3 regions of the Azospirillum sp. 11R-A genome follow, and region 3 is predicted to be linked to each of the others. Evidence: predicted binding sites of a transcription regulator. Region 3 holds the regulator's gene; each other region holds the start of a gene.
What was found. The regulator PhoB, encoded in region 3, activates phosphate uptake and scavenging genes when phosphate is short. The targets are predictions, from matches to a motif close to TNTCATAAAACTGTCA.

Region 1: ugpB (sn-glycerol-3-phosphate ABC transporter substrate-binding protein UgpB) is a predicted target of PhoB. The motif match lies at 2,563-2,578, and genes of this name have one in related genera.
Region 2: VH569_RS06880 (UDP-2,3-diacylglucosamine diphosphatase) is a predicted target of PhoB. The motif match lies at 3,239-3,254, and genes of this name have one in related genera.

Annotation. Positions count from the first base shown of each region.
Region 1 covers NZ_JBCEBL010000003.1:224,761-234,784, forward strand. The annotation lists gene ugpE (sn-glycerol-3-phosphate ABC transporter permease UgpE) at 1-10, opposite strand, end outside; gene ugpA (sn-glycerol-3-phosphate ABC transporter permease UgpA) at 7-891, opposite strand; gene ugpB (sn-glycerol-3-phosphate ABC transporter substrate-binding protein UgpB) at 969-2,324, opposite strand; gene VH569_RS06730 (ATP-binding protein) at 2,633-4,240, opposite strand; gene VH569_RS06735 (M48 family metallopeptidase) at 4,505-5,263, shown strand; gene VH569_RS06740 (bifunctional diguanylate cyclase/phosphodiesterase) at 5,286-8,558, opposite strand; gene purB (adenylosuccinate lyase) at 8,992-10,024, shown strand, end outside.
Region 2 covers NZ_JBCEBL010000003.1:254,090-264,113, reverse strand. The annotation lists gene VH569_RS06905 (NRDE family protein) at 1-38, shown strand, start outside; gene purC (phosphoribosylaminoimidazolesuccinocarboxamide synthase) at 384-1,148, shown strand; gene purS (phosphoribosylformylglycinamidine synthase subunit PurS) at 1,203-1,445, shown strand; gene VH569_RS06890 (DNA-3-methyladenine glycosylase family protein) at 1,494-2,126, shown strand; gene VH569_RS06885 (diacylglycerol/lipid kinase family protein) at 2,133-3,104, opposite strand; gene VH569_RS06880 (UDP-2,3-diacylglucosamine diphosphatase) at 3,325-4,173, shown strand; gene VH569_RS06875 (glycosyltransferase family 4 protein) at 4,170-5,168, shown strand; gene VH569_RS06870 (LysE family translocator) at 5,263-5,874, shown strand; gene VH569_RS06865 (3-deoxy-D-manno-octulosonic acid transferase) at 6,010-7,296, shown strand; gene lpxK (tetraacyldisaccharide 4'-kinase) at 7,311-8,309, shown strand; gene VH569_RS06855 (lauroyl acyltransferase) at 8,293-9,189, shown strand; gene VH569_RS06850 (LysE family translocator) at 9,224-9,886, shown strand; gene VH569_RS06845 (BglII/BstYI family type II restriction endonuclease) at 9,927-10,024, opposite strand, start outside.
Region 3 covers NZ_JBCEBL010000006.1:164,166-174,189, forward strand. The annotation lists gene VH569_RS11610 (FIST signal transduction protein) at 1-664, opposite strand, end outside; gene VH569_RS11615 (arylesterase) at 671-1,291, opposite strand; gene VH569_RS11620 (ABC transporter ATP-binding protein) at 1,416-2,183, shown strand; gene VH569_RS11625 (ABC transporter permease) at 2,189-4,729, shown strand; gene VH569_RS11630 (Bax inhibitor-1/YccA family protein) at 4,876-5,601, shown strand; gene VH569_RS11635 (SAM hydrolase/SAM-dependent halogenase family protein) at 5,720-6,448, opposite strand; gene phoB (phosphate regulon transcriptional regulator PhoB) at 6,536-7,240, opposite strand; gene pstB (phosphate ABC transporter ATP-binding protein PstB) at 7,343-8,173, opposite strand; gene pstA (phosphate ABC transporter permease PstA) at 8,179-9,504, opposite strand; gene pstC (phosphate ABC transporter permease subunit PstC) at 9,497-10,024, opposite strand, start outside.

The sequences.
Region 1 (10,024 bases), on a different contig from region 3:
TCGGCTTCATGAGTAGTGGACCTTGCGCTCGACGAAGCGGAACTGCACCGCGGTCAGCGCGATGACGATCACCATCAGGATCACCGACTGGGCCGACGATCCGCCGAGGTCGTTGTTGACGACGCCGTCCTGATAGACGCGGAAGATCAGCGTCTCCGTAGCTTTGCCTGGCCCGCCCTGGGTCAGCGCATGGATGGTGCCGAAGGTTTCGAAGAAGGCGTAGACCATGTCGACCACCAGCAGGAAGAAGGTAGTCGGCGACAGCAGCGGGAAGGTGATGGTCCAGAACCGCCGCACCGGACCGGCACCGTCGATGCTGGCCGCCTCCATCACCGAGCGCGGGATCGCCTGCAATCCGGCCAGGAAGAAGATGAAGTTGTAGGACACCTGCTTCCAACTGGCGGCCATGATCACCATCGTCAGCGCCTGCCCGCCGTTCAGCCGGTAATCCCAATCATAGCCCAGCGCCCGCAGCGCCCGGCCGAAGGATCCGATGTCGGGGTTGAAGATGAACATCCACAGCACCGCCGCGACGGCCGGGGCCAGCGCGTAGGGCCAGATCAGCATCGTCTTGTAGGCCCGCGCGCCCTTGATCTTCGAATCGGCCAGCACCGCCAGCAGCAGCGCCAGCCCCATCGCCAGCACGGTCACCGCCAGGCTGAAGACGACCGTGACCTTCAGCGTGTCGAGATAGTTCGGGTCGCCCAGCACATTGGTGAAGTTCTCGAACCAGACGAACTCGCTGCGGATGCCGAAGGCATCCTGCAGGTGCACCGACTGCCAGATCGCGTTGGCTGCCGGCCAGATGAAGAACACCAGCGTCACGGCCACCTGCGGCGCCAGCAGCAGGTAGGGCAACAGCCGGTTGTCGAAGGTGACGCGACGCTGCAAAGGATGGTCTTTCGTGAATGGTAAACAGCGCAATCCTTCCCCCGCCACCGGGCGGGGGAAGGACGTTGCAGACGGGATCAGCCCTTGTTGGCGCGCTCGAAGTTGCGCAGCACGGTGTTGCCGCGCTTGATCGAGGCGTCGAGCGCCTGCTTGGCGTCCTGCTGGCCCTGGAAGGCCTTCTCAAGCTCTTCCTGGATGATGTTGCGGATTTCAGGCAGGTTGCCCAGGCGCAGGCCCATGCTGTTCTCGGTGGTCGGCGTCCGGGTCAGCTGGGCGGCCGGCACGTCGGCGCCGGGGTTCTTCTCGTAATAGCCCTGCGCCTTGGCGAGTTCGAAGCCCTTCATCGTCACCGGGACGTAGCCGGTGTCCATGTGCCACTTGGCATCGACCTCGGGCTTGGCGAGGTAGGTGAAGAACTGCGACACCGCCTTGTATTCGGCCGGCGTGCGCTTGGGCGAGGTCATCACCCAGAAGGCGGCGCCGCCGATGATGCTGTTCTTCGGGCCGTCCTTGGCGAATTCCGGCCAGTAGGGCAGCGGAGCGGCACCCCAGGCGAAGGTCGCCTCCTTCAGGATGCGGCTGCGCAGGCCCGACGAGGCGTGGATCATCGCGCATTCGCCCGACGGGAACAGGGCGTCGGGCTTGTTGTCGCGGCCGCCATACTTGAACAGGCCGTCCTTCTGCATGTCGATCAGCGTCTGGACATGCTTGACGTAGAGCGGGGCGTCGATCTTCAGCTCGGCGTTCAGGCCGCCGAAGCCGTTGCCCTGGCTGGCGAAGGGCGTGTTGTGGATGGCGCCCAGCTGTTCGAACTGTGCCCACACCGGCCAGGCGGTGGTCAGCGGGCAGGTGGAGCCGGACGCCTTCAGCTTCTTCGTCGCCTCGATCATCTCCGGCCAGGTCGCCGGCGGCTTATTGGGATCGAGGCCGGCCTTCTGGAAGGCGTCCTTGTTGTAGAACATGATGGTGCTGGAGCTGTTGAACGGCAGCGCCATCATCTTCCCGTCCTTGGACGAGTAGTACCCCTTCACCGCCGGGATGTAGGCGTCGGCGTCGAAGGACGCGCCCGTCTCCTGCATCAGCTGGTAGACCGGCTTCACCGCCGGACCGGCGGCCATCATGGTGGCGGTCCCGACCTCGAACATCTGCACGATGTGCGGCGCGTTGCCGGCGCGGAAGGCGGCGATGGCCGCCTGCATCGTCTCCGGATAGCTGCCCTTGTAGGAGGCGTTGACCTGGACCGCCTGCTGGCTGTCGTTGAAGTCCTTGGCGATCTGCTCCAGCTGGCCGCCCAGCGGCTGCGGCAGGCCGTGCCAGAAATCGATCACGGTCTTCTGCTGCGCGAGAGCCGAGCCCGGCAGTGCGGCGGCGAACAGCAGGGCGGAGGTGGCGGCGGCGCCCGACAGGAGGGCAAGCTTGCGGCGGGTCAACATGCGGTGGGTCTCCCTATCCCGGTATGGTTCGCGGTTGTCATGAGGGCAACGGGTTGCCGTCCGGCGACGCTTTCGTGAAGTTTTGGTGGCAATCGCAGAGGCCGCTGCACACGCCAATGTGCGCGACGTTGTGTGCGATTGCGAAAAAGACCGGCAGCGCGATGATCGCTTTCGAAACTGTTTGGTTGCTCTAACCGTCACACTGCGCACGCATACGCGGGTCTGTCAAGACGCCGCATTACAGTTTTATGACGTGAAAATCGCAGCGATGGAATGTTGCAGAGCGAAAACGCGCAAGTGCGGAACGGCTAACGCTGACAGACGGCATCCGGCCAGCGGGCGGACGGCAGGGAACCGGCCCGTCCGGCCATCAGGCTGCGGCTCAGCAGGCGGCGCAGGGCGGCCGGATCGCAGGGTTTATGGACCAGGGGAAAGCCGCTGCGGTCGACGCTGCGCAGCCGGTCGGGATCGGTGTCGCCGGTGACGATGACGCCCGGCACCCGCCGGCCGCAGCGGGCACGGACCGCCTGGATGGCGTCGATGCCGGTCTCCGGCCCCGACAGGCGCAGGTCGGACAGCACGAGGTCGGGCGCCGCCGCACCGCCCTCCAGCCCGGCACAGGCTTCGTCGATGCCGCGGGCGGGGATGACCGCATAGCCCCAGCCGCGCAACAGCAGCCCGATCCCCTCAAGCTGCACCGCGTCGTCCTCGATCACCAGCACCGTGCCGGTCTCCATGGGTGTGGCAGCGGCGAAGGACGACTGGCCGGCCACCGGCTCCGGCTCGCTGTCGCCGGAGTTGTCGCCCGAGCGGTCGCCGTCATTGCCGGCCAGCGGCACCTCCACTGCAAAAACGGAGCCCTTGCCGAGCCTGGAGCGCACCGTCACCGGATGCCCCAGCACCTGCCCCAGCCGACGCACGATGGCGAGGCCTAGGCCAAGCCCCTGCTTGCGGTCGCGCCCCGGATTGCCGAGCTGGTGGAAATCCTCGAAGATCACGGCATGGTTGGACGGGTCGATGCCGACACCGGTGTCCCACACCTCGATGCGCAGGAACTCGCCGCGCCGCCGCGCCGCCAGCAGGACGCCGCCCTTCAGCGTGTAGCGCAGGGCGTTGGCCATGATCGGCCGCAGCAGCCGCTCCATCAGCGCCGGGTCGCTGGTGATGTCGGCGTCGAACGGGTGGATGTTGAGGCGCAGGCCCTTCGTCTCCGCCTCCGGGCCGAACTCCTCCAGCATCTTGGCGAACAGTTCGTCGACCGGGAAGGTCTGCGGCTTGGCGGTGACCAGCCCGGCCTCCAGCGCCGAGACCTCCAGCAGGGCGCGCAGCAGCGCCTCGCCGCCGAGGATCGCCTGCTCCAGCTTGTTCGCCAGCTCGATGGAGGCCGGATCGGTCAGCCGGCCGCTCAGCAGATGGTGGAACAGGTGCATCGCCTGGAAAGGCTGGCGCAGATCGTGGCTGGCCGCCGACAGGAACTTGCCCTTGGCGGTGCGGGCGCGCTCGGCATCGGCGCGGGCCTGTGCCGCCTCCGCCCTCGCTTCCGCCAGGGCGGCGGCCCCGGCATCGGCGACAAGAGCCACCGCGCCGGTGCGGCCATCGGCGTCCGGGACGGGCGTCAGCGCCAGCATGCAGGGAAAGCCGGGAAGCGGTCCGGTGGTTGAGGCCAGCGTACCGGTCGCCATCACCCGCCGCCGCAGTCCGTCGATCCCTTCGGCCGTTTCGGCCGGCAGCCCGGCCTCTGCCAGCGACAGCCCCTCCACCCCGCCCGGCGCATGGCCGGTCAGGGCGGCGAAGGCCGGATTCGCCACCAGCACGCGCCCGTCCTCGCCAAGCAGGGCCTGGGGAGAACCGTTGGCCGACAGCAGGGCGTCCAGCCAATCCTCACGTGACGGAGTTTTTCCAGGGATGAGGGGCATGGCATGTACTCGGCAATGCTAAGGGGGCGACCATAAGCAAACGAACATGTGAACCGGCAGCAAATGGGAGGTCTGGCGACCACCGCGTTACCTCTGCTTTATCTTGTGCCCCGATCGATCGTGTCAAATGTGACCTCAGTCGACCCCATAGGCAGGGATCGTTCGAAAGCCCTAATGCTTTAAGCCGAAACTGGGCCGCGGCACCATTCCGACAAAGGGCGGAGGATGCTTCCGCAGCCGGCGCCGGCCGCGCTATAAGACGGCATGGTGCAACGCCTCCCCGCCCTTTTGCGTCGCCGCAAGCGATCCGCCGCCCGGCCGCCCCAGCCGCCCCGCGCGCTGGAGATATCCGGCCTGCCGATTCCGCTGGAGCTGCGGGAAAGCGCGCGCGCGACCCGCATGACCCTGCGGGTCGATGCCGGGCGCGGGCTGGTCCAGGTGGTGGTGCCGGTCGGCGTGTCGGAAACCGATGCCCGCCAGTTCGTCGGCCGGCATGACGGCTGGCTGCGGGCGCGGCTGGCGGCGATGCCGCCGTCCCTGCCCTTCGCCGACGGCGCCAGCGTGCCCTATCTCGGCATCGAGCATGTCATCCGCCACGACCCTGCCATGCGCGGCCCGACGCGGATCGAGGATGGCGCCCTGCTGGTCGGCGGCCAGCCGGACCATGTCTCCCGCCGCATCCGCGATTTCCTGACCGCGGAGGCCAAGCGCGAGCTGGCGACCCGTGCCCGGCTGAAGGCCGCGACCATCGGCGCCCGCGTGGCGGCGGTCACGATCCGCGACACCAAAAGCCGCTGGGGCAGCTGTTCGTCCACCGGCCGGCTGTCCTTCTCCTGGCGGCTGATCCTGACGCCGGAACCGGTGCTGGATTATGTGGTCGGGCATGAGGTGGCCCATCTGCGCGAGATGAACCACTCGCCGCGCTTCTGGGCGCTGTGCGCCAGCCTGACGGACGGCAGCGGCGTGGACTGGCCGCGGGCCTGGCTGAAGGCGAACGGCACGCGGCTGCTGCGGTACGGGTGACGCCCGGCCCCCGATCGACCGCCTAACCCACCGGTTCGGCCACCCGCGGCTCGGCTGCGGCGGCATCGCGCCGGACGAACTCCAGGAAATCCTCGTAGGGCATCGGACGGCCCAGCAGATAGCCCTGGCACTGGTCGCAGCCCATCTCGGCGAGGCAGCCATACTGCTCCTCCGTCTCCACCCCTTCGGCCAGCGTCTGCATGCGCAAGCTGCGCGCCATGCCGATGACCGCCTCGGCGATGGCGCCGCTGTCCGGGTTGCCGGCGCGCAGGCCGCTGACGAAGCTGCGGTCGATCTTCAGCTTGTCGACGCGGAAGCGCTTCAGATAGGCCAGCGAGGAATAGCCGGTGCCGAAATCGTCGATGGCGACCGGCACGCCCAGCTCGCGCAGCCGCGCGAAGGTTTCCGACACCACGTCGGACTCGTCCATCAGGACGCTTTCCGTCACCTCCAGCTCCAGGGCCGAGGGCGGGATGCCGTAGGCCGACAGCCAGCCGGCCACCCGCTCCGCCAGTCCCGGACGGCGCACCTGCACCGCCGACAGGTTGACGGCGATCAGCAGATCGTGGTGGCGCAGCAGCTCGGCCGCGCGGCGGCAGGCCTCGCCCAGCACCCAATCGCCCAACGGCAGGATCAGGCCGGTATCCTCGGCCACCGGAATGAACTGGCCGGGCATGATCAGCGTGCCGTCGGGCTGGCGCCAGCGCACCAGCGCCTCCGCCCCGATCAGCCGGCGGCCGTCCATGGAGAACTGCGGCTGGAAATGCAGCTCCAGCTCGTTGTTGGCGAGCGCCCGGCGCAGGTTGCTTTCGGTCCACATCCGGTCGGAGGCGCGGCGGTTCAGCTCCGGCGTGAAGAACTGGTAGGTGGCGCGTCCGGCCTCCTTCGCGGCATACATCGCCATGTCGGCGCTTTTCAGCAGCCCGTCGATGCCGGTGCCGTCGTCGGGGTAGATGGCGATGCCGATGGAGGGCGTGACCTGCAACTCGTGCCCGTCGATCAGATAGGGTTCCGACAAAGCGTGCAGAACCTTGCGCGCGACGATGCCGGCGGCGTCGGGGCCGTCCATGTCGTTGATCAGGATGATGAACTCGTCGCCGCCCTGGCGGCTGACGGTGTCGCTCGCCCGCACGGTGGCGGTCAGCCGCCCGGCCACCTCGCGCAGCAGGTCGTCGCCGACCTGATGGCCCAGGCTGTCGTTGATCGTCTTGAAGCGGTCGAGATCGACGAACAGCAGCCCGACCCTGGTGCCGTGGCGCCCGGCGGCCAGCATGGCGCGCTCCAGCCGGTCGCGCAGCAGGAAGCGGTTGGGCAGGTCGGTCAGGAAATCGAACTGCGCCAGATGGCGGATACGCTCCTCCTGCGCGCGGGTCGCGGTGATGTCGCTGAAGGCGGCGATGTAGTTGGCGACGGCGCCGTCCTCGTTGCGGACCAGCTTGACGCTCAGCCACTCTGGAAACACCTCGCCGTTCTTGCGGGTGCTCCAGATCTCGCCGGCCCAATGGCCGCTCTCGCGCAGCTGAACCCACAAATCTTCGTAGAAGCCCGACGGGTTGCGGTCGGAGCGCAGGAAGTCGGGACCGCGGCCCAGCACCTCGTCGCGATCATAGCCGGTGATGCGGGAGAAGGCGTCGTTGGCGGCGACGATCTCCAGCTCTTCGTTGGCGACGAACATGCCCTCCGCCGCGTTGTCGAACACCTTGGCCGACAGGCGCAGCTGCCATTCCGCCCGCTTGCGCTCGCTGATGTCGCGGGCGATGGCCGAGTAATAGACGTCGCCCTCGTAGGTGATGCGGCTGGCGGTGACCTCAAGCTCCAGCGTGCGGCCGTCGGCGGTGCGGTAGGCGGTCTCGTAATGGCTGGCCGCATCCTCGCCCTCGGCGGCGAAGCGCTTCAGCAGGTCGGCCTGCCCCATCACGAGGTCTTCCAGCGTCCCGCCCAGGGCTTGGCAGCCGAAGGGATTGATGTAGGCGATGCGCAGGCCGGCGTCGGCGAGCACGACGATCTCCGACACATGGTCGATGAAGAAGTTGGCGAGATACAGCTGGCGCGCCCGTTCGCGCAGCATGCTGTCGCTGTGCCTGACCCGCAGCTGATAGCCGCCGACGATGCGCCGGATCCAGCCGGTGACCAGCCATGACACGCCGACCGACGCGGCCAGCGCCACGGCCAGCACCGCCACCGTGGTCCAGACGCGCTGGTTGACGCCGCGGCTGATCTCCGCCCGGCGGACCTCCATCTCCTTGCCGACATCGTCGATGTAGAAGCCGGCGACCAGGATCCAGCCCCAGACGCTGGGGGCCGAGACATAGGCCATCTTCGGCGTCGGCCGCGCGGTGACCGGGTGGATCCAGTCGTAGCGCAGTTCGCCGCCGCCCTGGCGTCCGAGTTCCAGCAGCCGGGTGACGAGGTCGCGCTCGGTCTTCCACGGCAGGTCGCGGGCGTTCATCCCCTCCGACGCCGGGGCGGTGGGCGACAGCAGCACCTGCCCGTCCTGGCGCAGCACGCCGACATAGCCGGTTTCCCCGAAGCGGAAGGCGCGCAGACGCTCCAGCGATTCGTGCTGCAACCGCGCCTCCACCGCCCCCAGCGCGTCGCTGGCGCCGATCACCCAGTCATAGGGTTCGAAACGGCGGACGAAGGCCAGCTTGTCCACCGCCGATCTGTCGCCGGTTTGGACCGGATCGTCCGGCATGCGCCAGCGATAGCGGGCGAAGCCGCGCAGGCTGGGATCCTGGACGGCCCGCATCAGCTCGCGCATCACGGCGGCCCCCTGCGGATCGGGGGCGGAGAAGGGAGAGGTCCCCTCCCGCGACGGGTCGACCGGCATCAGCACCGATTCGCCGTTCAGGTCGTTGATGAAGTAATAGCCGCGCCCGCCGGAGAAGCGCAGCGGCCGCAGCGTCTGCTTGATCGATTCCTTCACCGACGCTTCGGGCAGGATGTCCTTTTCCCGGTCATGGACGCTGCGGGCGATGGAATAGGCCTCGTCGACCTGGGCGCGCAGCTGTTCCTTCAGAAGCGGTTCGACGCGGGAGCGCATGTAGGCGAGGTAGGACTGCGCGTTCTCCACCTCCTGCACCAGGGCCTGATGCTGCTCCTCGACATAGCGCGCCTCGCTCTGCTGGAGGTCGTGCTCCAGGTCGGCCCAATGCTGCCAGACGAAGTAGAAGCCAAGCCCGAGGACGAGCGCCGACACCAGCGCCATCGACGCCAGGAATTGCAGGCGGTAGAGCCGGGCCTCGTCGGACGAGCGCGACGGCGCACGGACCAGCTCGGCGACGGGGTCGGACAAGAAGGGCTCCCTTCGGATGGCCTGTTCGGTGGAACTCGCGGAAACCGGCTGGGGCCGGTCCCGATGCGCTGTGCAAGTGTTGCTTAATGCTCGCGCGGATTCAACTGCAAGCAAATCAAATCCACCCGGGCGCGACTCTTTGACTGTTTTCCTCGCGTCTGGATGGACGACAGCGTACGGATCCGCATGTTGACAGGGAATTGACGGAAAGTGCGCCCGCGCAACGTTAGGCGCGGATTCCCTTAGGCTGGCAAGGATTCGCCCGTGAAGATTAATGCCGCCAACAGCGGAGCGGATCGGGCTGGGGGGCGGGCGGACGGATCGGGCCATCGCGAGGCTTTAAAACGCCCCCCGGCACCGCTATGGTCGCGCGCGCGTGCCGTCAGACCGCAGCCGCTCCTTTTCCAGCGCCAGCATCCTCCGGAGAGTGCCGATGATCCCCCGCTATACCCGCCACGAAATGGCCCGCATCTGGGAGCCGGAAAACCGCTTCCGCATCTGGTTCGAGATCGAGGCGCACGCCTGCGACGCGCAGGCCGAGCTGGGCGTGATCCCGAAGGAGGCCGCCAAGGCGGTGTGGGAGCGCGGCAAGTGGGAGATCGACCGCATCGACGAGATCGAACGCGAGACCCGGCACGATGTCATCGCCTTCCTGACCAACCTCGCCGAATATGTCGGTCCGGAAGCCCGCTTCGTCCACCAGGGCATGACCTCGTCGGACGTGCTGGACACCTGCCTCGCCGTCCAGCTGACCCAGGCCGCCGACCTGCTGCTGGCCGACATGGACGCCCTGCTGGCCGCGCTGAAGCGCCGGGCGTACGAGCACAAGAACACCGTCACCATCGGCCGCAGCCACGGCATCCATGCCGAGCCGACGACCTTCGGCCTGAAGCTGGCCGGCCACTACGCCGCCTTCGCCCGCGGGCGCGAGCGTCTGGTCCAGGCGCGCCAGGACATCGCCACCTGCGCCATCTCCGGCGCCGTCGGCACCTTCGCCAACATCGACCCGCGGGTGGAGGAGCATGTCGCCGCCAAGCTCGGCCTGTCGGTCGAGCCGGTGTCGACCCAGGTCATTCCGCGCGACCGCCACGCCTTCTTCTTCTCCGTGCTGGGCGTGATCGCGTCGAGCGTCGAGAATCTGGCGACGGAAATCCGCCACCTCCAGCGCACCGAAGTACGTGAGGCGGAGGAGTATTTCCACCCCGGCCAGAAGGGCTCGTCGGCGATGCCGCACAAGCGCAACCCGGTCCTGTCGGAGAACCTGACCGGGCTGGCCCGCATCGTGCGCTCCGCCGTCGTCCCGGCGCTGGAGAACGTGGCGCTGTGGCACGAGCGCGACATCTCCCACAGCTCGGTCGAGCGGATGATCGGTCCCGACGCCACCGTCACCCTGGACTTCGCCCTGGTGCGCCTGACCGGCATGATGGAAAAGCTGGTGGTCTACCCGGAGCGCATGCAGAAGAACC
Region 2 (10,024 bases), on a different contig from region 3:
GCCCGCATGCAGTGGACTATGCGCCGGTGGAGCTGTGAAAGGGGCTCGATTGCTGGGTCGGTTGCGTGCCGTCGGGCAAGATTGACACGGATGTCACGGATTTAAACACGGATTACACGGATTTTCCTGAGCTTGCCGAGATCTCGGCCTTTTCCGAAAGCCATGAGTTCGGAACGCCACATCCGTGAAATCCGTGTTCGCATCCGTGAAATCCGTGGAGATCTTGTCCCCCGCCGCTGCACCCCACAGGATCCGCGACCGCACAATCCTGCCCTCCAGCCCCCGTCGTTGTGTTCGCGCACCCGGCTTGCTATATCACTCAGGCACATTCCTGGGCCGGCAAGCTCGCTTGACCGGTCCTTACGTATTTGGACGAAGACGCGATGACACGACGCCGGCGCATCTACGAAGGCAAGGCCAAGGTACTCTTCGAAGGGCCGGAGCCGGGCACCCTGGTGCAGTACTTCAAGGACGATGCCACCGCCTTCAACAACCAGAAGAAGGGCGTCATCACCGGCAAGGGGGTGCTGAACAACCGCATCTCCGAGTATCTGATGAGCCGTCTCTCCGAGATCGGCGTGCCGACGCACTTCATGCGCCGCCTGAACATGCGCGAGCAACTGGTGCGCGAGGTGGAGATCATCCCGATCGAGGTCGTCGTCCGCAACGTCGCCGCCGGCAGCCTGTCGCGCCGCTTCGGCATTCCCGAAGGCACGCCGCTGCCGCGGTCGATCATCGAATACTACTACAAGTCGGACGAGCTGAACGACCCGATGGTCTCGGAGGAGCACATCACCGCCTTCGGCTGGGCGGCTCCCCAGGATCTCGACGACATGGTCGCGCTCAGCTTGCGCGTGAACGACTATCTGTCCGGCCTCTTCCTCGGCATCGGCCTCAAGCTGGTGGACTTCAAGCTGGAGTTCGGCCGGCTGTGGGAGAACGAGGAGATGCGGATCGTCCTGGCGGACGAGATCAGCCCCGACAACTGCCGCCTGTGGGACGTCAAGACCAACGAGAAGCTGGACAAGGACCGGTTCCGCCAGGATCTGGGCCGTGTCGAGGAAGCCTATCAGGAGGTCGCGCGGCGCCTCGGCATCCTGCCGGAAGGCGGGCCGAGCGACGTCAAGGGTCCAAAGACGATCCAGTGACCGCCATCCAGTAACCACCCCTCCACCCAACACCGTAAAGCGAGCGGACATCCGATGAAGGCCAAGGTTCACGTCACCCTCAAGCGCGGCGTTCTCGACCCCCAGGGCAAGGCCATCGCGCACGCGCTGCACACGCTGGGCTTCGACGGCGTCGAGGACGTCCGCGCCGGCAAGGTGATCGAGCTGCAGCTCAAGAGCACCGACGAGGCGACCGCCCGCAAAGAGGTCGAGGCGATGTGCAGCAAGCTGCTCGCCAACACCGTGATCGAGGACTACGCCATCGAGCTGGTGGCCTGATCCGCCGTCAGCCTTGATTGAGCGGTTTGCTGGAGTGGAGCGCGGCAGATGAGCATTGAACATCTGGCCGCGCTCGACCCCATTTTCGCCGAATGCCTGCGTGTCGGCGGCCCGGTGATCCGCGACTTCACCCGGCCGACCGGCTTCGTCGGCCTGCTGCGCATGGTGATGGAGCAGCAGCTCTCCACCAAGGTGGCGCTGGCGCTCTGGGCCAAGCTGCAGGACCGGCTGGGCGGCACCGTCACCCCCGACGCCATCCTGGCGCTGGACGACGACAGCTTGCGCGCCTGCGGGTTCTCCCGCCAGAAGATCGGCTACGCCCGCGGCCTTGCCGAGGCGGTGGCGAGCGGCCGGCTCGATTTCGACATCATCCATGATCTGCCCGACGAGGAGGCGATTGCCCAGCTCGTCGCGCTGAAGGGCATCGGCCGCTGGAGTGCGGAGGTCTATCTGATGACCACGCTCGACCGGCCCGACATCTGGCCCATCGGCGATCTGGCGATCCAACTGGGCGTCCAGCGGCTGAAGGGCTGGGCTGACAAGCCGACGCCGAAACAACTGATTGAGGTGGCCGAACCCTGGCGGCCCCATCGCTCGCTGGCGGCGCGGCTGGTCTGGCATCATTACGTGGCGTTGCAGGAGCAGGCGAGGGCGGCGCGGGGGCTGCCGCCATCGCGGTGATCGCTCTCACCCCACCAGCACCGGCAACTGCCACCCCGCCAGCGCGATCTCCACCGGCAGCCGAGCCAGTACGTCGCCGTCGCCCTGCACCGCGTCGGCGAACAGCCCGTCGCCGGCCGGTCCCTCGATCCGCACGCGCCTGGCCGTCACCACCCGATAGTCCGGAAAGCGCGCCAGCCGCCCGGCGGTGACGCCCCAGACATAGCGCAGCGCGTTCAGCCGCCCGCCGCGCGGGAACAGGCAGACATGCAGTTCCGGCTCCGTCAGCCGCGCATCGGGCGCGCAGATGAAGCGGCCGCCGTAGAAATGCCCCTTGGCGACGATGACAGACGCCAGTTCCTGTGCCTCCCCGTCGTCCAAGGTGACCCGATAGCGGTGGTCGGGCCGGGTCGCCAGTTGCACCAGCGTCTCGGCGACATAGGCGCCCTTGCCGATCAGCCGCTTCACCCTGGGATCGACCCGCTCCACCACCCGCGCGTCCAGCCCGACCCCGGCCATCAGCGAGAACACCCGCCCGTTCGCCTGCGCCGGCCAGATCATCGTCCGCCTTCCGCCCGCAATCGCCGTCGCGATGCGCTCCGCATCCATCGTCAGGCCCAGTTCGGCCGCCAGCACATTGGCGGTGCCCATCGGCACGATGCCGAGCGGCAGTGGCCGACCCGCCTCGGCATGGGCGGCCAGCCCGTTGATGACCTCGTTGATGGTGCCGTCGCCGCCGGCCGCCACCACCGCATCCACCTCGGCGGGATCGGCCGCGCGGGCGAACTCTTCCGCATCGCCGCGCCTGCCGGTCGGCCTGACCGTGACGCCGATGCCGCGCGCCTCCAGCCGGGCGACCACCGCGCGAAGCCGCCGTGCCCGCCGGCCGCCGGCGGTCGGGTTGTGGATCACCAGCAGCCGCCGCACGTCGATGGCCGCATCCTCGCCGCTGCCCATGCCAACCGCCGGGCTTTCGCCCACCAGAACCGTGTCGCGCACCGATTCGCTCTCCCTGACCGGCGCGAAGTGCGCCTTCTGTTGCAGAACAGTGAAGGGCTTGCGGCGGTTCCATTACAGTAAAACTGCGACGGTATGACGATAGCCCAAATCGTTGTGACGAATAGGTGCGGCTGTTTCAAATAGTTGTCAAGGCATGCCTCTTTCCTTTATACGGCAGTTGTCTTGATGGCCATCGGCCATGGCGACGACGGAGCGGAAGATGGACGCCGTCCCAGCGGTCAAGCGTTACCGCAGCATTTGGATATCCGACGTTCATCTTGGAACGCGCGGCTGTCAGGCGGAACTGCTTCTCGATTTCCTGAAGCACACCGAATCGGATCACCTGTTCCTGGTCGGCGACATCGTCGACGGCTGGCGGCTGAAGAAAAGCTGGTACTGGCCGCAGGCCCACAATGACGTGGTGCAGAAGATCATGCGCCGCGCCCGCAAGGGGGTGGAGGTCTATTACATCCCCGGCAACCATGACGAGGCGGCGCGCGATTATGTCGGGCTGCAATTCGGCGGCGTGCATGTGGTGGACGAATGGGTCCACACCACCGCCGACGGCCGCCGCCTGCTGATCACCCACGGCGACAAGTTCGACGCGGTGGTGCGCTACGCCAAGTGGCTGGCCCTGCTCGGCGACCACGCCTACGTCACGCTGCTGCACGTCAACACCCTGTTCAACTGGGTGCGCCGCAAGCTGGGCTTCAATTACTGGTCGCTGTCGGCCTACCTGAAGCACAAGGCGAAGACCGCGGTCGAATTCATCGGCAAATACGAAGAAGCCCTGGGTGAGGAAGCTCGCCGCCGCAAGGTCGACGGTGTCGTCTGCGGCCACATCCACACCGCCGAGATGCGCGACATCGAAGGAATCCTCTATTGCAACGACGGCGATTGGGTCGAGTCCTGCACCGCCTTGGTCGAGCACGACAGTGGCGCGCTGGAAATCATCCACTGGACGGAGGTCATGGCGCAGCGGCTTGCCACCACCGGCCCCGGCAGCAGCCCCACCGGCGGCAAGATCAAGGCGAAGGAACTCACGGCGAAGGAACGGGAAGCGGCGTGAACATCCTGATCGTCAGCGACGCCTGGCACCCGCAGGTGAACGGCGTCGTGCGCACCATCGGCACCGTGCGCGGGGAGTTGGAGGCGATGGGCCACAGCGTCGAGGTGATCGGCCCCGATCGCTTCCGCACCCTGCCGATGCCGACATATCCGGAAATCCGGCTGGCGCTGGGGGCGAAGCGGCGGTTGTGGGCGATGATCGACGGCCTGCTGCCCGACTGCATCCACATCGCCACCGAAGGGCCGCTGGGCTTTGCCGCCCGGTCCTATTGCCTGAAGCACGGCAAGCCCTTCACCACCGCGTACCACACGCGTTTTCCCGAATATGTGCGCGACCGCGCGCCGATCCCGCTGGCGCTGTCCTATGCGGTGGTGCGCCGCTTCCACAAGCCGTCCTCGGCGGTGATGGTGGCGACCCAGACCATCGAGGACGCGCTGACGACCCGCGGCTTCGCCAACATCCGCCGCTGGACCCGCGGCGTCGACACCGAGCTGTTCCGGCCCCGCGACAAGGACTTCCTCGATCTGCCGCGCCCGGTGTCGATGTATGTTGGGCGCGTGGCGGTGGAAAAGAACCTGGAGGATTTCCTGCGCCTCGACCTGCCCGGCACCAAGGTGGTGGTGGGCGACGGCCCGGCGCGGGAGGAATTGCAGCGCAAGTATCCGGCCGTCCATTGGGTCGGCGCCAAGCATGGCGAGGAACTGGCGAGGCATTACGCCGCCGCCGACGTCTTCGTCTTCCCCTCGCGCACCGACACCTTCGGGCTGGTGCTGCTGGAGGCGCTGGCATCCGGCGTGCCGGTGGCGGCCTATCCGGTGCCGGGACCGCTGGACGTGGTGGACGGTTCCGGCGCCGGCTGCCTGGACGAGGATTTGAAGCGCGCGGTCGAAGGGGCGCTGGCGATCCCGGCGCAGACCTGCCGGGACTATGCGCTGGGCTACTCCTGGCGCCGCTCGGCAGAACAGTTCCTGTCGAACTTGCGGCCGTTTGCATAAGCGGGGAGGGCACAGCCCCGCTCATTCGGCTTGGCTGCGGCCCTGCGGCGTGGTTCCATTTCGCGGAACCACAACCCGCGCGAGGTCCCCGGCCATGACCCCCGACTTCCTGATCACCTCCCTGATCGTCGTCGCCTCGCCCGGCACCGGGGTGCTGCTGACGCTGGCGGCGGGGCTGTCCCAGGGCGCGCGGGCTAGCGCGGTGACGGCGTTCGGCTGCACGCTGGGCATCCTGCCGCACATGGCGGCGGCGGTGCTGGGACTGGCCGCCCTGCTGCACACCAGCGCGATGGCATTCCAGGGGCTGAAGATCCTGGGCGTGCTCTATCTGCTCTACATGGCCTGGGCGACGCTGAAGGAGCAGGGCGCGCTCAGTGTCCAGGCGGACCGGACGCACCGCACGGCCGGTCGCATGATCCTGCGGGCGGTGCTGGTCAATGTGCTGAACCCGAAGCTGTCGATCTTCTTCCTGGCTTTCCTGCCGCAGTTCGTCAGCGAGTCCGATCCTCAGCCTCTGGCGCGCATGCTGGAACTCAGTGCTGTGTTCATGGCGCTGACTTTCGCGGTCTTCGTCGTCTATGGTCTGTTCGCCGCCGCGGTGCGCGATCAGGTGGTTTCCCGTCCGCGGGTGATGGCCTGGATGCGCCGCAGCTTTGCCGCCGCCTTCGCGGCGCTCGGCGCCAAGCTGGCTTTGGCGGAACGTTGAGGGATCTGCGTCGCACCGGCCCCTGTTACGGAACCGCTGCCGCGTGCTAAGGTGCCGCCGGGCGCGTCGCCGGTGGTCCGTATCAGGGGTACCGGCAACGCGCCCGTTGTCGTAAGTCTCCTGTTCCGGACCTTGATGCTGCATTCCCTCTACCGTGGCCTGACGACCGTTGCCGGGCCGGCGGTGCGCCTTTATCTCGACCGGCGCCGTGCCGCCGGCAAGGAAGACTCCGTGCGCCAGGCGGAGCGGTTCGGCGTGGCATCGCAAGCCCGGCCGGCCGGTCCGCTGGTCTGGATCCACGCGGCCAGCGTGGGGGAGGCGAACTCGGTCCTCGTGCTGGTCGGCCGGCTGCTGGACGGCGCGCCCGACCTGACCGTGCTGATGACCACCGGCACCGTCACCTCGGCCGAGCTGATGGGCCGGCGGCTGCCGCAGCGTGCGATCCACCAATATGTGCCGGTCGATCTGCCGGGCGCGGTCGACCGTTTCCTCGACCATTGGCGGCCCGACGCGGTGCTGTGGACGGAATCGGAGATCTGGCCGAACCTGCTGGCCGGCATCCGCGCCCGCTCCATCCCGGCCGCGCTGGTCAATGCCCGCATGTCCGAACGCAGCTTCTCGCGCTGGCGCAACGTGCCCGGGCTGATCGGCGGCCTGCTGTCGACCTTCCAGGTGACGCTGGCCCAGACCGAAGGCGATGCGGAACGGCTGCGCCGGCTCGGCGCCTCCGGCGTTGCCAGCGTCGGCAACCTGAAATTCTCCGCCGAGCCTCCCCCCGCCGTTGCCGATGCGATGGAGCCGCTGCGGGCATCCCTGGCCGGCCGGCCGGTCTGGCTGCTCGCCAGTTCCCATCCGGGAGAGGACGAGATCGCCGCGGCGGTCCATGCCGCGCTGGCTCCTGTGCTGCCCGGCCTGCTGACAGTCGTCGCCCCGCGCCATGCCCATCGCGGCGATGCCATCGCGGAGCTGATGCGGGCGCGCGGACTGCCGGTTCTTCAGCGGACCGCCGGGCATCGCCTGCCGGGGCCTGAGCATGCCGTCTATGTCGCCGACACCATGGGCGAGCTTGGGCTGTTCTACCGTGCGGCGCCGGTGGTGTGCATGGGCGGCTCCTTCATCCCCCATGGCGGACAGAACCCGGTGGAGCCGGCGCAGCTCGGCTGTGCTGTGCTGTATGGTCCGCACATGTTCAATTTCGGCGAGATCACCCACATGCTGGAGGCTGCCGGCGGCGCCCTGCCGGTGGCGGATGGCGAGGCGCTGACCCGCGAGGCGCGCCGGCTGCTGACCGACGACCGGGCGCGGGACCGCATCGTCGCAGGTGCGGCGCGGGTGACCGCGGACAACCGGCGGATCATCGACCGGGCGCTGGCGGCGCTGGCCCCGGTGCTGGGCGCAGCCGGCATCCGGACGGCTGCCTGAGGGGACGCGCCGCCGTGAAGACCCCCGCCTTCTGGTACCGGCCACCCGGCCTCGCCTCCACACTGCTGGCACCGTTGGGGGCGTTCTATGGGCTGGCCGGGCGGCGGCGCATCGCCGGGACCGTTCCGCGCCGGGTCGGCGTTCCGGTGGTCTGCGTCGGCAATCTGGTGGCGGGCGGCGCCGGCAAGACGCCGGTCGGGCTGGCCCTGATCGCGGCCTTGCAGGCCCGTGGCGTCGCCGTCCATGCGCTGACCCGCGGCCATGGCGGGCGGGAGGCCGGTCCATTGGCGGTCGATCCTGGCCGCCATACCGCCGCCGATGTCGGCGACGAGGCGCTGCTGCTGGCCGGGGCGGCGCCCTGCTGGGTGGCGCGCGACCGGCTGGCCGGGGCGGAGCGCTCGGTTGCCGCCGGTGCCAAGGCAATCGTCATGGATGACGGGTTCCAGAACCCGGCGTTGCACAAGGATCTGTCGCTGATCGTCGCCGACGGTGCGGTCGGCTTCGGCAACGGCCGGCTGGTTCCGGCGGGGCCGCTGCGGGAGCGGGTGGCCGACGGCCTTGCCCGCGCCGATGCGCTGGTGATCCTGGGCGAGGACCGCCACGCCCTGGCGGAGCTGGCCGGCGGGCTCCCGGTGCTGGCGGCCCGGCTGGAGCCCGATCCGGAGGCCGCCGCGCGTCTGGTTGCCCGCGACGTGCTGGCCTTCGCCGGCATCGGCCGGCCGGAGAAGTTCTTCGCGACGCTGGAGGCGCTCGGTGCCCGCATCGCGGAGCGTGTGCCCTTCGCCGACCACCATCCCTACCGCCCGGCCGAGGTGGCGGCGCTGATCGACCGCGCCGCGGCGCTGGGCGCCTTGCCCGTCACCACCGCCAAGGACGCCGTCCGCCTGCCGCCGGAGTTGCGGGCGAAAATCGCCGTCCTGCCGGTGTCGGTGCGCTGGGCGGACGAGGGCGCGCTCGCCGCGTTGCTGACACATGTCTCGCTGAAAGGAAGCCCCGATGGCCAAGCCGCGTAGCCCGTTGCAGAAATGGCTGACGCGCCGCATCGGCTACCCGGTGGAGGGAATGCTGGTCCATGGCGTCTGCGGCCTGTTCCGGGCGCTGCCGCTCGACCGCGCATCGGCGCTCGGCGGCTGGATCGGCCGGACGGTGGGGCCGTGGCTGCCCAACAGCGCCCGTGCCCGGCGCAACCTGGCCCGCGCCTTTCCGGAGAAGGGCAGGGCGGAGATCGAGGCGATCGTTCGCGGGATGTGGGACAATCTCGGCCGCACCATCGCCGAATACCCGCATCTGGAGCAGATCGGCCGTGAGCGGGTCGAGGTGGTCGGCGCGGAACACGTCGACAGGCTGCGCGAGGACGGCAAGGCCGGCATCATCGTTACCGGCCATCTGGCGAACTGGGAGGTGCAGCCGGTCGCCGCCCGCCTGCATGGGCTGGAGGTCGGTGCGGTCTACCGCGCCCCAAACAACCCGATCGTCGCCGAGCTGCTGCTGAAGCTGCGCGGAGTGGCGTCGGGACCCCAGATCCCCAAGGGGCCGGACGGCGCGCGCATGCTGCTGCGCCATCTGACCAGGGGCGGCCATGTCGGCATGCTGATCGACCAGAAGATGAACGACGGCATCCCGGTGCCCTTCTTCGGCCGCGACGCGATGACCGCTCCGGCGGCGGCCGTCCTGGGTATCAAGCTGAACCTGCCGCTTTGCCCCACACGGACCGAGCGGCTGGAGGGTGCCAATTTCCGCCTCACCGTCCTGCCGCCGGAGGAATACCCGACCAGCGGCGACCGCAATGCGGATGCGCGAATTCTTATGGAAAGGCTGAACCGTCTGTTGGAGGATTGGATCCGCGACAAGCCGGCGCAATGGCTGTGGATCCACCGCCGCTGGCCCGACTGAGCACCCAAATCTCCCGCCCAAGGTTCGTCCCCCCATGACCCTGCCGCTCGACCTCCACCTGCTGCAACTCTATATGGTCGCCGTCTGCGTGCTGGTCCTGGCGCCGGGACCGGATTCGCTTCTGGTGCTGACCCGCAGCATCGCCGATGGCCGGCAGGCGGGCGTGGTGGCCACCATTGGGATCTGCGTCGGCAACACCGTGCATTCGCTGCTGGCCGCCGCCGGCATCTCCGCCCTGATCGCGGCGTCGGCGTCGCTGTTCGACCTGCTGCGCTATGCCGGCGGCGCCTATCTCGCCTGGATCGGCCTGCGGTCGCTGTGGAGCGTCTGGACCAGCCGCGGTGCCGAGCCCGCTCCATCCATCGAGGCCCCGGCCCCGGCGGGCACGGGCCGCGTCTTCGTCCAGGCGCTGCTGACCAATCTGCTGAACCCGAAGATCATCCTGTTCCAACTGGCCTTCGTGCCCCAGTTCATCGCCCCGGACCTGGGCCATGTGGCGTTGCAGACCTTCATCCTCGGCAACATCATCTCGGTGCTGGGCGGTGTCTATCTGGTCGGCATCGCCGCGCTCAGCGCCGGGGCCGCACGGCGCGTCCTGTCCAGCCCGCGGGTCCGCACGGTGCTGGACGGCATCGCCGGTGTGCTGTTCCTTGGGTTCGCGGTGCGGCTGCTGCTGACCGACCGCAAGTTCGCGTGAGAAGGCCGGTGAGGGCCCTGGACAGGGCTCCCTGGCGTCCTCACCACAGATCGTCCTCGTCCTCCGCCCCGGTGTCGACGTCGAAGGTCGCCGCCTGCCGCACCACCGGGTGGCTGTCCTTCCATTCGTCGAAATCCG
Region 3 (10,024 bases):
TGGCGGTGACGGTGCGCGTCGGTCCGATGGGGCGGCAGCCCTGGGTCAGGGCGGTGGCGACCGGCAGCTGCGGCGCGAACAGCACGCCGGACACGCCGCCCTCGGTGACCGGGTCGGCATCCTCCGCCCCGGCGGCGATCTGCGGGAATTCCCCGCGCGAGGCGGTCAGGCCGCCGACCAGGAAGACGCCGGCCTCCTCCGACAAACGGGCGATCAGCCCGGCCATGTCGGCATGGTGCGGATCGACATGGATCAGCGCCAGCGCCGCGCCATGCTTGTCCAGCCAGCCGCCGGCACTGCCGCGCAGCGGCTCCAGCCCGTCGGTCAGGGTGGGGAACAGGCGGAAGCTGTCCTCCGGCAGGCGGGCGGCCATGATCGCCAGCCCCGGCTCGTCGAACAGGGCGGCGCCGTTCGCCATCACGCCGATGCCGGCGGTGCCGACCCAATGGCGGATGCCGGTGACGCCGCGCAGCAGGGTGACGATGCTGGTGGCATGCTCCGCCAGCCCGTCGGTCAGATAGAGGAAGCCCAGGTTGCAGCCGGCGACTGGCCCCAGCCGGTCCAGGCAGGCCTTGACCGTCGGTCCCCACTCCGCCCCGGCGGCGCAGGCGGCGTGAAAGCGGGTGTCGCTGTCCAGGATCGCGTTCATGGGGGTCACGGTCATGGCGGGTCAGCCTCCGGTCTTTTCTGTAGTCTTCTGGATTTGCGGCAGGCTGTCGAGCAGGGCGGTGACGGAGGGCAGGATGCGCTCGACGATCACCGCCACGCCCTGGGCGTTGGGGTGCAGCCCGTCCGGCTGGATCAGCGCCTGCTGCAACGCCACCCCGTCGAGGAAGAAGGGATAGAGCGGCACATCGTAGCTCTTCGCCAGATCCGGGTAGATGGCGTTGAAGCTGTCGGTGTAGGGCTTGCCCAGGCTGGGCGAGGCGAACATGCCGGCCAGCAGGGTCGGCACCTTGCGCTCCTTCAGCGTCTTCAGGATGGCGTCGAGGTTGGCCCTGGCCTGACCGGGGTCGAGCCCGCGCAGCATGTCGTTGGCGCCCAACTCCACAATGGCGGCGTCCGGCTTGTCGGCCAGCGCCCAGTCCAGCCGCGCCCGCCCGCCGGCGGTGGTGTCGCCCGACACGCCGGCGTTGACGACGGTGACGCTGTAGCCTTTCGCCGCCAGCGCCTTTTCCAGCTGGCGGGTGAAGCCCTGCGGTTCCGGCAAGCCGTAGCCGGCGGTCAGGCTGTCGCCCAGCGCCAGCAGCTTCACCGGTTGCGCGGCGACCGCGCGGGTCGGAACGGTCATCGATGCCCCTGCGGCGAAAAGAAAGGCGAGTATGACCGCTGGCGCCACGCCAAAGGCGCCCGTGTTGAAAGCCCGGCGGGTCGTGCCATATGGCGATGGTCCATTCCGCTTGTGCGAGTGTCGCATGTCCAAGGCTCAGTCCCCTGCAACGTCGTCAAATTCCATCGCCCGCTCTTCAAACGAAATCATCGTTGAACTCGACGACGTCCACCTGAAATTGGACAGCGGCGCCGGACCCGTCAACATCCTGCGCGGCGTGAATCTTCAGGTGGCGGCCGGCGAGCGGGTCGGCGTCGTCGGCCCCAGCGGCTCCGGCAAGTCCACCATGATGATGGTGATGGCCGGGCTGGAACGCCCCAGCGGCGGCATCGTCCGCGTCGCCGGCCAGGATCTCCGGAAGCTGGACGAGGACGGCTTGGCGCGCTTCCGCCGCCAGCATGTAGGCATCGTCTTCCAGGCTTTCCATCTGGTGCCGACCATGACGGCGCTGGAGAATGTCGCCATCCCGCTGGAGTTCGCCGGCGTCGCCGACGCCTTCGACCGCGCCCGCGTCGGGCTGGAGCAGGTGGGGCTGGGCCACCGCATCCACCATTATCCCGGCCAGCTGTCGGGCGGCGAGCAGCAGCGCACGGCGCTGGCGCGCGCCTTCGTCACCGAGCCGTCGCTTCTGCTCGCCGACGAGCCGACCGGCAACCTCGACATCGACACCGGCGCCACCATCGTCAAGCTGCTGTTCGATCTGGCCGAGCGGCGCGGCACGACGCTGGTGCTGATCACCCACGACCAGAGCCTCGCCGCGCGCTGCGACCGCACGGTGCGGCTGGCGGACGGGCGGATCGCCGACGACGGGCAGGCGGCCCGGCGCGCGAAGCTTCAGGCGGCGGGGGAGTGAGGGGGATGACCGACCTCCGCCTCGCGCTCCGGCTTGCCCGGCGGGAGCTGCGCACCGGCCTGAAAGGGTTCTGGGTCTTTCTCGCCTGCCTCGCCCTGGGCGTCGCCGCCATCGCCGCGGTGCAGTCGGTGTCGAGCGGGCTGCTCGACGGGCTGGCAAGCGACGGGCGCTCCATCCTCGGCGGCGACGTCGCGTTGCGGCAACTCTACAATCCGCCGGCCGACGAGCAGATGGCGGCGCTGAAGACCGGCGGCCGAGTGTCGACCTCCGCCGAGATGCGGGCGATGGCCCGCGCGGATGACGACGTCCGCTCCTCGCTGGTCGAGCTGAAGGCGGTCGACGATGTCTATCCGCTCTACGGTGCCGTGACGCTGGACGGCGGCGGTGACCTGCGCGACGCGCTGGCGCAGAAGGACGGCCGCTGGGGTGCCGTGGTCGAGGCCAGTCTGGTCGACCGGCTGGGCATCAAGCCCGGCGACACCATCCATGTCGGCGAAGGCGCCTACCGCGTCGCCGCCGTGCTCGACCGCGAGCCGGACCGCGCCTCCTCCAACGCCTTCTCGCTCGGGCCGCGCCTGCTGGTGGCGCTGCCGTCGCTGGCGAACACCGGGTTGCTGCAACCCGGCAGTCTCACCTGGTGGAGCACCAAGGTGGCGCTGCCGCCGGACACCGACCTAAAGGCATGGCAGGAGGGGCTGCGCGCCCGCTTCCCCGACGCGCCGTGGCGAATGCGCGACTACACCAACGCCTCGCCGCAGATCGAACGCTTTATCGACCGCATGACGCTGTTCCTGACGCTGGTCGGGCTGACCGCGCTGCTGGTCGGCGGCGTCGGGGTCGGCAACGCCGTGCGCAGCCATCTCGATTCGCGCGCCCGCACCATCGCCATGATGAAGTGCATCGGCGCGCCCGGCGCCCTGGTCTTCCAGCTCTATCTGGCGCAGATCCTGGCGCTGGCCCTGCTGGGCATCGTCATCGGGCTGGCGCTGGGCGCGGTGGCGCCGCTGGCGCTGGGCCGGCTGCTCGACGGCGTGCTGCCGGTGTCGGCCCACATCGGCGTCTATCCCGGCGCCCTGGCGCTGGCCGCGCTCTATGGCGTGCTGACGGCGCTGACCTTCTCGCTGTGGCCGCTGGGCCGGGCGCGCGAGGTGCCGGCGGGCGCGCTGTTCCGCGACGTGATCGCGCCGGCCGGCGGACGGCCGCGCACGCCCTACACGGTGGCGATGATCGTCTCCGCCCTGGCGCTCGCCGGGCTGGCGGTGCTGACCGCCCACAACAAGATCTTCGCCCTGTGGTTCGTCGGCGGTTCCATCGCCACCTTCCTCGCCTTCCGCGCCGCCGCCGCCCTGGTCACCTGGGGCGCGGCGCGGGTGGGCCAAGGGAAATTTGGTCGAGTCAGGCGTCCGGGCCTGCGGCTGGCGCTCGCCAACCTGCACCGGCCGGGCAACCCGACGGCGGCGGTGGTGCTGTCGCTGGGCCTCGGCCTGACGGTGCTGGTCGCCATCGCGCTGATCCAGGGCAACTTCTCCCGCCGGGTGTCGGAAACCATCCCGCAGGACGCCCCCGCCTTCTTCTTCGTCGACATCCAGCGCGACCAGTTCGATCCCTTGCGCGACCTCGTCACCGCCATCCCCGGCGCCAGCGCCTTCGAGGCGGTGCCGAGCCTGCGCGGCCGGATCGAGCGGGTGAATGGCCAGGATGCCGAAAAGGCGCTGGTCAACCCGGAGCAGGCCTGGATCCTGGCCGGCGACCGCGGCATCACCTATTCGGCGACGCTGCCGAAACACTCTACCGTCACCGCCGGCAGCTGGTGGCCGACCGACTATGCCGGACCGCCGCTGATCTCCATCCACCAGAGCGTCGCCGAGGCCTTCGGCATCGGTCCCGGCGCCACCATGACCGTCAACATCCTGGGCCGCAGCTTCGATGCGAAGGTCGCCAATGTGCGCTCGGCCGATTTCAGCAGCATGGCGATCAACTTCACCATGGTCTTCGCCCCCGGCACGCTGGAAGGGGCGCCGCAGACCTGGGTCGCCACCGTCCGCGCCACGCCGGACGCCGAAACCCAGGTGCAGCGCGCCGTCCTGCAACGCTTCCCCAACATCACCATGGTGCGGGTGAAGGACGCGCTCGACACGGTGGCGGAGATGCTGGGCCACATCGGCACCGCGGTGCGCATCGTCGCCGGCATCACGCTGGCCGCCGGCACGCTGGTGCTGGCCGGTGCGGTCGCCGCCGGCCACCGCCGCCGGGTCTACGACGCGGTGGTGCTGAAGGTGCTGGGGGCCACGCGCGGCGACGTGCTGCGCGCCTTCCTGCTGGAATACGGGCTGCTCGGCCTGCTGACCGCGGTGATCGCCGGCATCATCGGCACGCTGACCGCCTGGGCGGTGCTGAAGTTCCTGATGCATTGGGAATGGAGCTTCCTGCCGTCGGCGGTCATAACCACCGCTTTGCTGAGCACGGCGATCACGCTGGCTTTCGGGTTCTATGGTACTTGGCGGGCTTTGGGCCAGCCTTCGGCGCCATTGCTTCGGAACGAGTGATTCCCGCGTCATGAAGCCGCAGGAAAAACGAATCGTGAAAGCTATTTCATCTGGAAAAACCGCTGCCGATTCCTATTGAACCGCATGGCGGACTCGCCAATATGTCCTGGCACGGGATCACCCTATTCCATCGAGGAAACCAAACCATGGCAGACCCGACCTATAACCGCTTCGCGACCGCAGGCCGCGCGACAGATCGGGGATACTTCGACGAAGGCCTGCGCCAGCACATGCTGCGCGTCTACAACTACATGGGCGCCGGCCTGATCCTGACGGGTCTGGTCGCGGCACTCGTGTCGTCCAGCCCGGCCATGATGGCCACCATCTTCGGCACCCCGCTGAAGTGGGTGGTGATGCTGGCCCCGCTGGCCTTCGTCATGGTGCTGTCCTTCGGCATCCAGCGCCTGTCCTTCGCATCGGCACAGATGATCTTCTGGGCCTATTGCGGCGCGATGGGCCTGTCGATGTCGGCCATCTTCCTGGTCTTCACCGGGGCGTCGATCGCGCTGACCTTCTTCGTCACCGCCGCGACCTTCCTGGCGATGAGCCTCTACGGCTACACCACGAAGGCCGACCTGTCGAAGATGGGCTCGTTCCTGATGATGGGCGTCATCGGTCTGGTGATCGCCGGTCTGGCGAACATCTTCTTCCAGTCGCCGGCCCTGCACTTCGCGATCTCCGCCATCGGCGTGCTGATCTTCACCGGCCTGACCGCCTATGACACCCAGGCGATCAAGGAAAGCTACGCCGAGGGCTACGATCACGAGAGCACCGGCAAGCTGGCCCTGATGGGCGCCCTGACGCTCTATCTCGACTTCATCAACCTGTTCCAGTTCCTGCTGCAGTTCCTGGGCCAGCGCAACAACGACTGAGCCTAAAGACATCCGACCCGAGACGCCTGATCGGACAAGCATCGGATCATGCGCCAGCCGCCCGGAAGCACCCGCTTCCGGGCGGTTTTCTTTTGGACGCGGTCAGTTTTGGGCCCGCTCAGGGCTCGACGGTCAGCGGGTCGCCGACCTTGAGACCCAGCACGCGGTCGGCCCGCCCGCGGTTGACGGCGATCTCCGCCAGCCCGTTGGAGTTCTCGTACCACAGCGGCTCTCCCGGCCCAACGGCGCCGAAGGTACGGGCACGGGCGATGCGGGCGCCACCGGCGGTCAGCACCGCATCGGCGGGCAGGGCGGAGGCCCGCATCCCGGTCATGGCGTTGCCGTAGACATCGACATAGACGATGCGCGGCAGTTCGTCCGGCCAGTCCGGACGGTCGATGGCGGTGGGATCGAGCAGGCTGCGCGCGACGGTCCGGCCGGTCGCGAGGCTGGCGGCGACCGGGGCGAACAGGTCGCGGCCGTGGAAGCTGGCGGACAGCCGGTCCGGGATCCAGTCGATTTTCCAGGCGTTTAACGACGTTGCGCGGCGGGCGGTCATGGCGAAGAGACCGTTGTCGGGACCGACGAACCAGCGCCCGTCGGCCTCCACCATCACTGGCCGCCGGTCGGTGCCGACGCCGGGATCGACGACAGAGAGGAAGACGCTGCCGGCCGGGAAGGCCGGGGCGTAGGCCGCCAGCAGATAGGCGGACAGCTGCGGGTCGAAGGCGGGGGCGTCGGCGAACAGGTCGATGGCCGGCACGCCGGGCGCCTGTTGCGCCAACACCGCCTTCATCTGGCCGGTGTAGGGGCCGGAAAGCCCGAAATCGGTGAAGAGCAGGATCATCGGCGGATATGAGGGCGGCATGGGGGGCAGTCTCACCAATGCTGCGGTGGTCTTGGCCCCCATCCTACCCCCATCCCAACCCTGGGCTTACATCGACTTGGTATCGAGCGCGTAGCCGGCCGACCGCACGGTGCGGATCAGGTCCAGCTCGTCCTCTTCGTTCATCGCCTTGCGCAGGCGGCGGATGTGTACGTCGACCGTACGCGGCTCGACGTACACGTCGTGGCCCCACACCAGATCGAGCAGCTGTTCGCGCGAGAAGACACGGCCGGCATGCTGCATGAAATGGCGCAGCAGGCGGAATTCGGTCGGGCCGAGGTGTACGTCCCGGCCGTTGCGGCGGACGCGGTGGGCAGCCAGATCCATCGTCACGTCGGCGAAGGTCAGCACCTCGTCGGTCATGCCGGGCGAGGCGCGGCGCAGCACGGCGCGCATGCGGGCGACCAGCTCGGTCGGGGAGAAGGGCTTGGTGATATAGTCGTCGGCGCCGGAATTCAGGCCGCGCACCCGGTCGCCTTCCTCGCCGCGGGCGGTCAGCATGATGATCGGGATGTCGCGGGTCTTGGCGTTGCGGCGCAGCTGGCGGCAGACCTCCAGCCCGCTCATCAGCGGCAGCATCCAGTCCAGCAGGACGATGTGCGGCGTCTGTTCGCCGGCGGCCAGCAGGGCCTCCTCGCCGTCGCTGGCGGTGGCGACGCGGAAGCCTTCCTTTTCCAGGTTGTACTTCAGCAGCGTCAGGATGTCGGCCTCGTCCTCGACGATCAGGACGAGCGGCTTCAGGGCCGCATTCATGGTGGCTCCGTTCACAGCGCGCGTCTCGACGTTAACCGGCATGGCACAGCCTTTTCAACAAAGGAGGGAAGAGGGGCGGGCGTCAGGCACACAGAGCGGATCTCAACCATAGCGGCCGGTGATGTAGCCCTGGGTGCGCTCGTCGCGCGGGTTGGTGAAGATTTCCTCGGTGTCGTCGCACTCCACCATCTCGCCCAGATGGAAGAAGGCGGTGCGCTGCGACACGCGGGCGGCCTGCTGCATGTTGTGGGTGACGATGACGATGGTGTAGTTGGCCCGCAGCTCGTCGATCAGCTCCTCGATGTGGGCGGTCGCGATGGGGTCGAGCGCCGAGCAGGGCTCGTCCATCAGGATCACCTCGGGGCTGACGGCGATGGCGCGGGCGATGCACAGCCGCTGCTGCTGGCCGCCGGACAGGCTGGTGCCCGGTTCGCGCAGCCGGTCCTTCACCTCGCCCCACAGCCCGGCACGCTTCAGCGAGGTCTGCACCACCTCGTCCAACTCGTCCCGGCCGGAGGCCAGCCCGTGGATGCGCGGGCCGTAGGCGACATTGTCGTAGATCGACTTCGGGAAGGGGTTCGGCTTCTGGAACACCATGCCGACGCGGGCGCGCAGCTGCACCGCATCGACCGCCTTGCCGTAGACGTCCTCGCCGTCGAGCGCGATCCGCCCCTCGACCCGGCAGCCCTCGATGGTGTCGTTCATCCGGTTCAGACAGCGCAGGAAGGTCGACTTGCCGCAGCCGGACGGGCCGATCAGCGCCAGCACCCGGTTTTCCCGGATGTCGAGGTCGATGCCCTTCAACGCCTGCTTGGCGCCGTAGAACACCTTCACCCCGCGGGCGGTCATCTTGTTGGGCAGCGCGGCGCCGGAGCGTTGACCGGGACGGTCGTCGGCGCGGGGCCGCAGCTTCAGCGGGTTCTGAATGCTCATGACGCTCACCACCGTCTCTCGAAAATCTTGCGCAGGATCACGGCCGCGCCGTTCAGCAGGATCAGGACGCCGAGCAGGATCAGGATCGCCGCCGAGGTGCGCTCGGTGAAGGCCCGCTCCGGGCTGTCGGCCCACATGTAGATCTGGACCGGAAGCACCGTGGCGCTGTCGGTCAGCCCGTGGGGCACGTCGACGATGAAGGCGACCATGCCGATCATCAGCAGCGGCGCCGTCTCGCCCAGCGCGCGGGCCATGCCGATGATGGTGCCGGTCAGGATGCCGGGCATCGCCAGCGGCAGCACATGGTGCAGCACCGTCTGCAACGGCGAGGCGCCGATGCCCAGCGCCGCCTGACGGATCGACGGCGGCACCGCCTTCAGCGCGACGCGGGACGCGATGATGATGACCGGCAGCGTCATCAGCGCCATCACCAGCCCGCCGACCAGCGGGGCGGAGCGCGGCATGCCGAAGAATCCCAGGAACACCGCGAGGCCGAGCAGGCCGAAGATGATCGACGGCACCGCGGCGAGGTTGTTGATGTTCACCTCGATCAGGTCGGTCCAGCGGTTCTTCGGCGCGAACTCCTCCAGATAGACCGCGGCGGCGATGCCGGTCGGCACCGACAGCGCCATGGTCACCAGCAGGGTCAGCAGCGAACCGGCGATGGCGCCGCCGATGCCGGCCTGTTCCGGCTCCCGACTGTCGCCGGCCGTGAACAGGGTGGTGTTGAAGCCCTGCGCCAAGGCGCCGGAGGCCAGCAGCGCGTCGGCGGCGGCGACCTTGGCGTCGCCGATCCCGCGCTCGCTCTCCGGCAGGTCGCGGCGGTAGGCGCCCTTCACCAGCTGGTCGATCTGGTCGTCGGCGCGGACCCAGACGGTCTGCGTCGTGCCGGCCAGCGCCGGGTTCTTTGCCACCATCGCCTCCAGCTCGTAGGGCGCGCCCGACGACAGCAGGTCGTTCAGCACGCGGCGGCCGGCGCGGTCGGTCACCTGGGGGAACTGGGCGTAGAGCGCCCGGCGCAGCAGGGCGGTGTAGTTGCGGTCGGCGACCTCCGCCGGGTCGAGCGTCACCTCCAGCCGGATGCGGGCCTCCAGGAAGGCACTGGCACCCTTGGCGACGATGGATCCCAGCAGCAGCACCAGCATCAGCGCCGCCAGCGCCACCGCGGCGGCGCCGGCCAGCCGGAAGCGGCGCTCCGCCGCATGGCGGGCGCGCAGGCGGCGGGCAAAGGCCTCGCTGCGCAGGCGCGACTTCGGCGCGGTGGAGGAGGCAGGGGCAGGGGCGGAGGAAGGCGTCACGGCCGCCGCGTCCCGCTCGACGAGGTCAGTCATATTTTTCCCGATAGGTCCGGACCACCCGCAGGGCGACCATGTTGAGGCAGAGCGTGACGAGGAACAGCACGAGGCCAAGGCCGAAGGCCGACAGCGTCTTCGGGCTGTCGAACTCCTGGTCGCCGACCAGCAGCGTGGCGATCTGGGTGGTGACGGTGGTCACCGCCTGCAACGGGTTGGCGGTCATGTTGGCGGTCAGGCCCGACGCCATGGTGACGATCATCGTCTCGCCGATGGCGCGGCTGACCGCCAGCATCACCGCGGCGACGATGCCCGGCAGCGCCGCCGGCAGCACCACCTGCCTGATGGTTTCCGACTTGGTGGCGCCGAGGCCGTAGGAGCCGTCGCGCAAGCTCTGCGGCACCGCGTTGATGACGTCGTCCGACAGCGAGCTGACGAAGGGGATGATCATCACCCCCATGACGATGCCGGCGGCCAGCGCCGATTCCGAACTGACGTCCAGCCCCAGCGCCTCGCCGACCGAGCGGACGAAGGGCGCCATCGTCAGCGCGGCGAAGAA